4 regions of the Paenibacillus favisporus genome follow, and region 1 is predicted to be linked to each of the others. Evidence: riboswitches for the same ligand, from Rfam matches in the RefSeq annotation. Region 1 holds a riboswitch; each other region holds the start of a gene.
The links. Region 1 has a riboswitch for thiamine pyrophosphate ahead of thiE (thiamine phosphate synthase). Riboswitches for the same ligand answer to the same signal wherever they lie in the genome.

Region 1 (2,199 bases):
GATCGTCGGGGCTGATATGGTGAATTCCCGGCTTGCCGCTGGTGGCGTTGCGCCGCAGATTTTCCAGGATCGTCCGCTTCTTGTCGATGTTGGACTGCATGCCTTTTTTGCGGATGTCGTTGAACGTGATCGATTCGGTTTCGACTTCCTGCTGCTCTTTCGGCTTCATATTCGGCAGCTCCAGCTGATCGAACAGCATGTTCTCCAAGTCCTCGAGGCTGATCTCGGCTTCCATAATGTCCTGGCCGGGCTGGTCACCGGCTTTTTCGCCTTGACCCGGCTTTTGCACCGGATCCCTGCCCAGCACGTCTCCCACCTGGCTGTCGCCGTCTCCCTGGCCGACATGCTTTTGCTTCTGGTAGTTATAAATGAAACGGTATTCATCGAGGCTCCGGATGGGCACCTTGATGATTTGCTTACCGTCCGACATCACGATGTTTTCTTCTGTGATCAGGTCGGGCAGGTTCTGCTTGATAATTTCCTTAACCTTCTCCTGATGGCGGACCTGATCCTGGTACCCTTTCCGGTGCAGTGACCAGTCCTCCTTGGACACCACAAACAGCGAATGATCGTCTGATGGCATGTTCAGGCACCTCCCATGTTCCCATACTCAGCACAAACTTTGGCTTGTTAAACATTTATATTCACGGGCGGGGACGATATGTGATGACGCAAGAGATAAAATAAGAAGTTTGCCGCACCCAAATATATGAAATTTTGCGAGAATCGCTGCTATGGATGAGATAAGCGTTCCGATGCCGGTGATCTCACTCTGGCTATTGCCAAAAGTCAGCAGTTTGGGCTATAGTGGTTGTGAAATTAAATAGGAATGCGGGTGCTGGATGAAGTCCGGCTGAGATGGCAGCCTTATGCTGCGGACCGTTAATCTGATCCAGGTAATGCTGGCGTAGAGAATATCATTCGAATTGCGGTGCCATTCGTGTATTTCTCGAATGGTTTTTTTGTGTTAACCGGGTAAGAGGGCGCTTTCGCAAGACGAGGGCTTACCCTTCGCGATGATAGAAGCCGGCATGAAATGGAGGGAATGGCAAAGGGAAGAGAGGAGAAGCAGTCATGGTCGATTTTCGTCTGTATGCGATTACCGGCGAGACGTTCCATCCGGGACGCCGGCTGGTGGACGTGATGGAGCAAGCTATTCGGGGAGGCGCGGACATCGTTCAATTCCGCGACAAAACAAGCGGCAGGGAAGAGCTGCTGCGCAAGGCAGCAGAGCTGCGGGAGCTGACCCGCCGCTACGGCGTTCCTTTTATCGTGAACGATCACGTTGATATCGCGATGGAGGTGGATGCGGACGGGATTCACCTCGGTCAAGGCGATATGCCGATCGCGGAAGCCAGAAAGCTTGTCGGTTCCAAGATCATCGGCATATCCACCCATGCGATTTCCGAAGCGCAGCTCGCCGAAGCGGAAGGGGCGGATTATATCGGCGTCGGGCCGATCTATGCGACGGCTACGAAAGCCGATGTGGTGGATCCGGTCGGTCTTTCGTACATTCGGGAAGTCGCCGGGGTCATTAACATCCCGTTTGTGGCGATTGGCGGCATCAAGCTGGGCAACGTGGACGAAGTGATCCGGGCCGGTGCGAGCCGCGTCTGCGCGGTGAGCGAAATCGTCGGCAGCCCTGACCCGGAAGCGGTATGCCGGGCGTTCATTCACAAGCTTGAAGGTAGAGGAGGAGCGGCGGATGGAACTGGTCGTTAACGGAACAAAGCGGGAGCTGGCGGCCGAGACGGTAGCCGATGTCCTCCGCTTGCTGGGGCTGTCCGGCAGGCCGGTCATGGTGGAAGCGGACGGACAGGTGCTGAAGATTGAGCAGTGGGAGACGACTCCGGTTGTACCTGGAATGAAGCTGGAGCTGGTCCATTTCGTAGCGGGAGGTTGAGGGGAAAAATGAGCATAGATAATTGGCAGGTTGGCGGACAGGAACTGTCGTCGCGGTTGTTTTTGGGGACCGGGCTGTTCCCCGATCCTTATGTGCAGATGGAGGCGATCAAAGCTTCGGGAACTGAGGTGCTGACGTTCGCCATCCGCCGGATCCATCTCGATTCGGTGGAGGATGACTCGATTCTGCAGCATGTGGAGCCCCAGAAATACATCTATCTTCCCAACACCTCCGGAGCGACAACGGCTGATGAGGCGGTCCGGATTGCCCGCCTGGCGCGGGCTTCGGGACTCAGC
Region 2 (2,199 bases), on a different contig from region 1:
CGGACTCCCCTGCGTCGACGCCTTTTATCGCGCCGGATTCACCAATGAGATGGGCAACCTCCGCTGCGTTGCCCCGAACCAGTGACACACGGACCTCGCGCAAAATCCGCAGCGCAGCCTCCGTGCGAAATGCGGTTGCTCCCGCGCCGACGGGGTCCAGGAACACCGGAACGCCATGATCATTCGCCGATCGGCCGGCGCTGATCGCCGCTTCCACCAATTCGCTGCTCAGCGTTCCGAGATTCAGGACGACGGCTTGGGCGACCCGAGCCATATCGGCTACCTCCTCTTTGGCATAGGCCATTACCGGGGAGGCGCCAAGGGCAAGCAGGCCGTTGGCCGTAAAGTTGGTCACGACCACATTCGTCATGTTGTGAATGAGCGGACGCTGCTCTTTTATCCGTAAAGGAAGCTGGATGAGTCCGGACGGAAACATATCGGCGGTCATCGTCCCACCCCTTCCGCTGCAGCCAGGGAAACCGGCCAATCCTCAAGCGTAAACGCCATATCCCAGAACATGTACTCCAGCTGACAGCTGGTCAGAAAATGCTCCATCAGCCGTTTTTTTCTTGCGGGAGGCAGACCCTCCGCCCATTCGTCGAGCAGCCGCCGCAGCTCTACCGTCACGCCGCTTTCCCGGTCCCCGTAAAAGTGCATCCATTCATAAAACGGATGGGATTTCTCCGGCTGGACTTCCTCCAGCAGACGTTGGCCGATTTCCGTATAGGTCCACGGGCAAGGTAACAGCGCAGCTACAATATCCTCAAGTCCCCCTTCGTGGGCGACGTTCAGCATATGCCGGATGTAATGATTGGCCGATGGAGCCAGCGGATAGCCTTGCAATTCCTCATATGCAACACCGGCGACATCACAAAAGTTTTGGTGGGGATGCGTTTCGCTGTTCAAAATAAACGAGATCTGTTCGTTGAAAAGTGCGGTCGTCTGCCGGCAATCACATCGGGATATGGCAATGCCATAGATCCGGATGTAGGCGTTCAAGTATTCAAAATCCTGCTTCACATAGTGAATCAGCTGCTCCTTGGACAAGGTACCTTCCGCAATCCCCCGTACAAACGGATGTTTGAAGATCGCTTGATAAATAGGATCTGCCGCGTGTCTCAATTCTTCGGTAAACCGGGCCATGATCATGCACCTCCGTAAATTTTGACGAAAATCGCTTGTCGGGGCGCGGGGAAGCCAACACAAAAAAGCCGCCCCGAAATGGAGCGGCCGCTATTTGCAGTATCATCCTGAATGTATCTCATCAAGAAAGATGCGTATGTATAGGCCTGCTCCACTTCCCTCCGCCGGTATTAACCGGATCAGGTTCAAAGGGTCCAAGCGATCACTTGTCTCAGCTGCCTCCGCAGCTCCCCTAGTGGATTTTCGTATGATATTTTACAAGTTCATGATTAACTGTAGCTCCGTTTGCCGGTGTTGTCAAACAAAAAAAGCTGCTGGCGGGATACCGGGAAAAAGCTTGTCGATCGTTTAAGCGGATTTCCTGCCACCTTCAAGTGTTTATCTTTTCAACGCGTAAGAAAGGATCATCTCGACGATGACGACAGCCGCATAAATGACGGCGGCCGTTCGATAACCCGATCCGTACAGCGCAGCCGCGGCCAGTCCAAATACGATCAGCTGCAGCACAGCCCGGACGGGAAGCGTCACCGGGAAGGTCGCTTTCGGTGCGACATACATGCCCCAAAAAACAGCAACGACAACCGGCGAACCTATTCCTGCCACGATACGGATCCACAAGGCGGTATCCAGTTTAAATCCCCACAGGCAAAAGGCTGCCAGTGCGCACAGCTCCATTAGAAAAAAGATAAGGTCGATCACAATCATTGCCAAACCCTCCATTTTGGGCCGGTCAGGGCCTTTGGAATGAAGCCATTCTCAGTAAAATTATGCCGATCGTTTCTTGCCTCTCGCGGCGACTCTTCCTCTCTCACTCCGGCTTGTGAGCTTTCACAATTAAAAAATGCGGGTGATGCAGAATCCGCTGGTAGAAGTCGGCCGACTCCGGCAGCCGCTCCAGAAACTCGGGAACCGGCCTTGGTTCGACAACCCGGTCCAGTACAAACCAGCTTGACGTCATATTGACGATTTCCTGCAGGGGTCTACGGAAGAACGTCACTTCAACGCTGCCTGCCTCTTTCTTCGTCCACCTGTCTACAAGCAGCTCCCGTACAAAAT
Region 3 (2,199 bases), on a different contig from region 1:
TATTTTTTTCAGGGCCCTCTCCCCCCGTTCCTGACTATTCAATACCTAACGATGCCACCAAACAGCCTATAATTTATAAACAATGATGTTTGCATAAAGTTGCCTTACAACTCGGATTTAAATGCTATAATGGCCTTAATTTAGGGCAAACCCATTACTTATAAGTACTATGAAAAGGAGCTCATACATATGGCTAATAAACGTTTGGATCATGTCGGCATCGTCGTACGGGATTTGGAGTCAACCATCCGATTTTATACCGAGATCGTGGGCCTGGAGCTGAAGGGCAGGCTGACGCACACCAACGGCGTGTTCCAGCTGGCGTTTCTCGGCTTCGGGGGCAGCAACGAGACGGAAATCGAGCTCATTCAAGGCTACAGCTACGACCTGCCGGCCGAAGGCACGGTGCACCATTTTGCGATCCATGTCGACGATATTCAGAAGGAATTTGAGCGGATTCAGGCGCTCGACGGCGTGGAGCTGATCGATCAGGAAATCGTAACCCTGCCCAACGGATACCAATACTTCTTTATCTATGGTCCGGAAAAAGAATGGATCGAATTTTTCCAGAGATAATCTGGAATCGGGCGGATGTCTGGACACCCCCATGGGGATGGACTATAATATGGGAGGAAAACAACCCGAAAACCTTATAGAATCCGGGGTGCTGGAATTGGCCGGCTGAGATTGTATCCCTTCAAGATACTGACCCTTTTAACCTGATCTGGGTAATGCCAGCGTAGGAAACCGTTTGTCACGGCATACAAGCCGTGCTAATCTTGCGCATATGAAGCGTCCCGTTTACGGGGCGCTTTTTTCATTCATACTAGTGAAAAACGGGATTACGCCTTGCGAATGCTTTCTATGATTCAGTCACTCAGATCGGCTTACGATTCTAAATATAACAGGGAGAGGGGATCACCGGTCGTTGCTTCCACAGAGAGAATAAGAACGGCCGGACATCAAAGGAGAGAGAAAGCCATGAAGAACAAATCGATCGGCTTGCTGCTGCTGGTCTGCATGCTCGTACTGGCGCTTGCCGGATGCGGCGGCAGCCAAAACAATACGGGCAGCGGAGAAGGCACATCCGCTTCCGACAGCACGGCAGGCCAGGACGACACTGCAGCGAAGCCGCTGAAGGACGTCAAAGTTGTCCTCGACTGGACGCCCAACACGAACCATACCGGACTCTACGTCGCCAAAGACTTGGGTTACTATAAAAACGAAGGCTTGAACGTCGAGATCGTGCAGCCGGGCTCCACCGGCGCGGACGCCATGGTCGCTTCCGGCAAAGCACCTTTCGGCGTTAGCTATCAGGAGAGTGTGACCCAGGCCCGCACGCAGGGCGTGCCGCTCGTCTCGATTGCCGCGGTCATCCAGCACAATACGTCGGGCTTTGCCGCACCGGTGGACCGGGGCATCAAGACGCCGAAGGATTTCGAAGGCAAAACCTACGGCGGCTGGGGCTCCCCTGTGGAGGAAGCCGTCATGGGCTCCATCATGGAGATCGACAAGGCGGACGTGAAGAAGGTAAAAATCGTCAACATGGGCGACGCCGATTATTTTACCGCCGTGAAGCGGGACATCGACTTCGCCTGGATCTTCTACGGCTGGACCGGAATCGAGGCGAAGCTGCGCGGCGAGCCGCTGGACATGCTGTATGTCAAAGATTATTCCGAGAAGCTGGACTACTACACGCCGGTTCTCGTAACGAACGAAAAGCAGATCAAGGACGACCCTGAGCTGGTCAAAGCGTTTATGCGCGCGACCGCCAAAGGTTACCAGTACGCGATCGACAAGCCGGAAGAAGCTGCCAACCTGCTGCTGAAGGACGTGCCGGACCTCGATAAGCAGCTGGTGATCGAAAGCCAGAAATGGTTAAGTCCTAAATATCAGGACGACGCAGCCCGCTGGGGCGAGCAGAAGGAACAAATCTGGAAGGGCTATTCCGATTGGATGTACGAGCACAAGCTGCTGGACAAGCCGCTGGACGTGAAGAGCGCGTACACGAACGACTTTTTGCCGGAACAGTAAGCCACATCTAACCTAAAATACACGTAATCTTATCAAGAGAGGAAGTTGATTCGCATGGCCAATACGCTGTTAAGCATTCAGGTGATCCCGAAGACGCCGGGCAACGAAGACTCTTACGCCTACGTCGACCGTGCCATTGAGGTCATTCAGCAGTCCGGCGTGAAA
Region 4 (2,199 bases), on a different contig from region 1:
GCTTCCGGATGTCCGCATATTTGAGCGGAACGTCAATGACCGCCGGAATCAACCCGCCGAGCACCTGCAGCAGCGTCGATTTCCCGCATCCGCTTGGGCCGAGCAGAAGCACCTTTTCCCCGGCCGGCACGGACAGGGAAACATCCTTGAACACGAACGCCCTCTCACCCGGAAACTTCAGGCGCAGGTCCGTTACCGAAACGGCAATTTGCCCGCTCCCTTGATCCGCCCTTTGACCCGCTCCTTGACCCGTCTCATGCACCGCCGGATGCTGCATCGTCGCGGCTCCCCGGTTAGCCTCAGTCATGATCGAGCGCTTCATAATCCTTGGCTGTCACCGGCCGGAGCAGCTGGGTTACTCCGGTTGCTTCCAAAGCTTTGGTCAGGGCATACGCCAGGTACCCTGCGAGTACCGCCGAGCTGATTAACCGCATCACGTACTTGAACACGATCATCCATGTCGTATAGTCCGTGACGTAGCCGTAGTACACATCCACCAGGAATGATCCCAATCCCGAAGCCATACCGGCCAGCGCCGCTACCCCCATGGAGAATTTGCGGTAACGGAACAGGGCGAAGATCAGCTCTGCGGCAAGACCTTGCGCTACGCCGTAAATCGCCAGCTGAAGGCCCCATTCACTGCCGAACAGAATTTCCACGTGAGCCGCGGCAACCTCGGCCAGGAGGGCTACGCCGGGCTTGCGGATCAGCAGCGCGGCAAGCGTCGAGGCGAGGAACCACATACCGTACATCAGCTCATCCGCTTGGAAAAACAGCGGCTTGAACAAGTCGTTCACCGAACCCCAAAAATGGTACACCACCCCGATCACGAGGGAGAGCAGAATCGTCACGAGCAGGTCGCTGAGCTTCAGCCCCTTCGGTCGATCCATCTGCATCGTACTGCTGTTCATTTGACAACATCCTTTCTTTTTCCAAAATTGGGCAATAAAAAAACCCCCTGGATAAGCGAGGGAGATCGTCAAATAAGCCCATAAAAGGACTTGAATTCTCTACGCTGGCATTATCCAGATCAGATTCCCGGTCAGCAGCGGTTCATTAGCTGCACTCTCAGCCCGATTCGCTCGAGCTCCCGTATTCCCATATGTACACAGATGAACGCAAGGCGCGGCATCGCCGCCTCCTGGTCCCGGAGCCATCGCCGTCCAAAGCGATGAGAAGCTTGGGTTCGATTCCGTGTAACAGGCACCTCGCCGCGATGAGTCGGCATCGGGCCCGTATTGATTCCAAAATACATGATCCTCGAAGGATTGGCAATACCATTTTTCTCCGGGGCGGTTTCCAGCCTTTGTTGCATATTGATTTGATAGCCGTTCTATGTCAATATATTCAGAGTGCTACAGGCACGTATGGAAGGGAGATTAGGCATGACAAAGAAATTACTGCGGCTCATGACAGAGCTCTCCTCGCGAAAGTGGCTCTCTTCCATGATGGGACGCTTCTCGCACAGCCGGCTCAGCAGAGGGGTCATCCCTACTTTTATCAAAAGCTATCAGATCCCTGCGCATGAAGCGGAGAAAGAAATCTATGAATACCGCACGCTCAACGAATTTTTTTCGCGGCGGCTGAAGCCCGGCATGCGTCCAATTCACGAAGGCGAGCACGTACTCACGAGCCCCGTCGACGCCAAGATCACCGCAATGGGTGAAATCACCTCAGGCACGATTCTGAACGTGAAAGGGCAGGATTATTCGGTGGCGGAGCTGCTTAATTTCTCTCCCCACCTGGAGTTATATAAACATGGCTATGTCTTTGTGCTGTACCTCAGCCCTACAGACTACCACCGGATCCACTCTCCAATCACAGGTGTGAAGGTGGAGAGCGAGCATATCAAGGGACGATGCTACCCGGTTAATGATTTTGGCATGACCCAGATGAAATCCGTGCTGTGCCGCAATGAGAGGCTGATTACGTATATCAAGGGAGCCCTGGGAGAAGTCGCGGTCGTCAAAGTCGGCGCCATGAATGTCAGCAGCATCCGCTACGACGACGAAACCGCCAATTCCTGGCGTAACGGCGATCCGCTCGCCTATTTTGAGTTCGGTTCGACCGTCGTGCTGCTGATCCAGGACGGCGCATTCACCCCGCGGACAGACCTCCGGACCGGAGATCATGTCCGCATGGGCCAGCTGCTCGGTCAGCTGCACCCGCATAAAGGCTGAACCGGAAGCGAATCCGGCT

Region 2: another riboswitch for thiamine pyrophosphate. It lies ahead of tenA (thiaminase II); the one in region 1 lies ahead of thiE (thiamine phosphate synthase).
Region 3: another riboswitch for thiamine pyrophosphate. It lies ahead of ABID47_RS19530 (ABC transporter substrate-binding protein); the one in region 1 lies ahead of thiE (thiamine phosphate synthase).
Region 4: another riboswitch for thiamine pyrophosphate. It lies ahead of ABID47_RS27060 (ECF transporter S component); the one in region 1 lies ahead of thiE (thiamine phosphate synthase).

The regions. Positions count from the first base shown of each region.
Region 1 covers NZ_JBEPLV010000002.1:109,275-111,473, forward strand. Annotated here, with positions in the region: gene yhbH (sporulation protein YhbH) at 1-583, opposite strand, end outside; TPP riboswitch at 822-931, shown strand; gene thiE (thiamine phosphate synthase) at 1,075-1,722, shown strand; gene thiS (sulfur carrier protein ThiS) at 1,706-1,903, shown strand; gene ABID47_RS08560 (thiazole synthase) at 1,912-2,199, shown strand, end outside.
Region 2 covers NZ_JBEPLV010000003.1:644,586-646,784, reverse strand. Annotated here, with positions in the region: gene thiM (hydroxyethylthiazole kinase) at 1-448, opposite strand, end outside; gene tenA (thiaminase II) at 445-1,143, opposite strand; TPP riboswitch at 1,283-1,387, opposite strand; gene ABID47_RS16115 (YrdB family protein) at 1,522-1,848, opposite strand; gene ABID47_RS16110 (class I SAM-dependent methyltransferase) at 1,952-2,199, opposite strand, start outside.
Region 3 covers NZ_JBEPLV010000004.1:373,243-375,441, reverse strand. Annotated here, with positions in the region: gene ABID47_RS19535 (VOC family protein) at 190-576, shown strand; TPP riboswitch at 651-763, shown strand; gene ABID47_RS19530 (ABC transporter substrate-binding protein) at 982-2,034, shown strand; gene ABID47_RS19525 (thiamine-binding protein) at 2,089-2,199, shown strand, end outside.
Region 4 covers NZ_JBEPLV010000007.1:161,570-163,768, forward strand. Annotated here, with positions in the region: gene ABID47_RS27055 (ABC transporter ATP-binding protein) at 1-307, opposite strand, end outside; gene ABID47_RS27060 (ECF transporter S component) at 300-911, opposite strand; TPP riboswitch at 991-1,104, opposite strand; gene asd (archaetidylserine decarboxylase) at 1,386-2,180, shown strand; gene ABID47_RS27070 (SDR family oxidoreductase) at 2,199-2,199, opposite strand, start outside.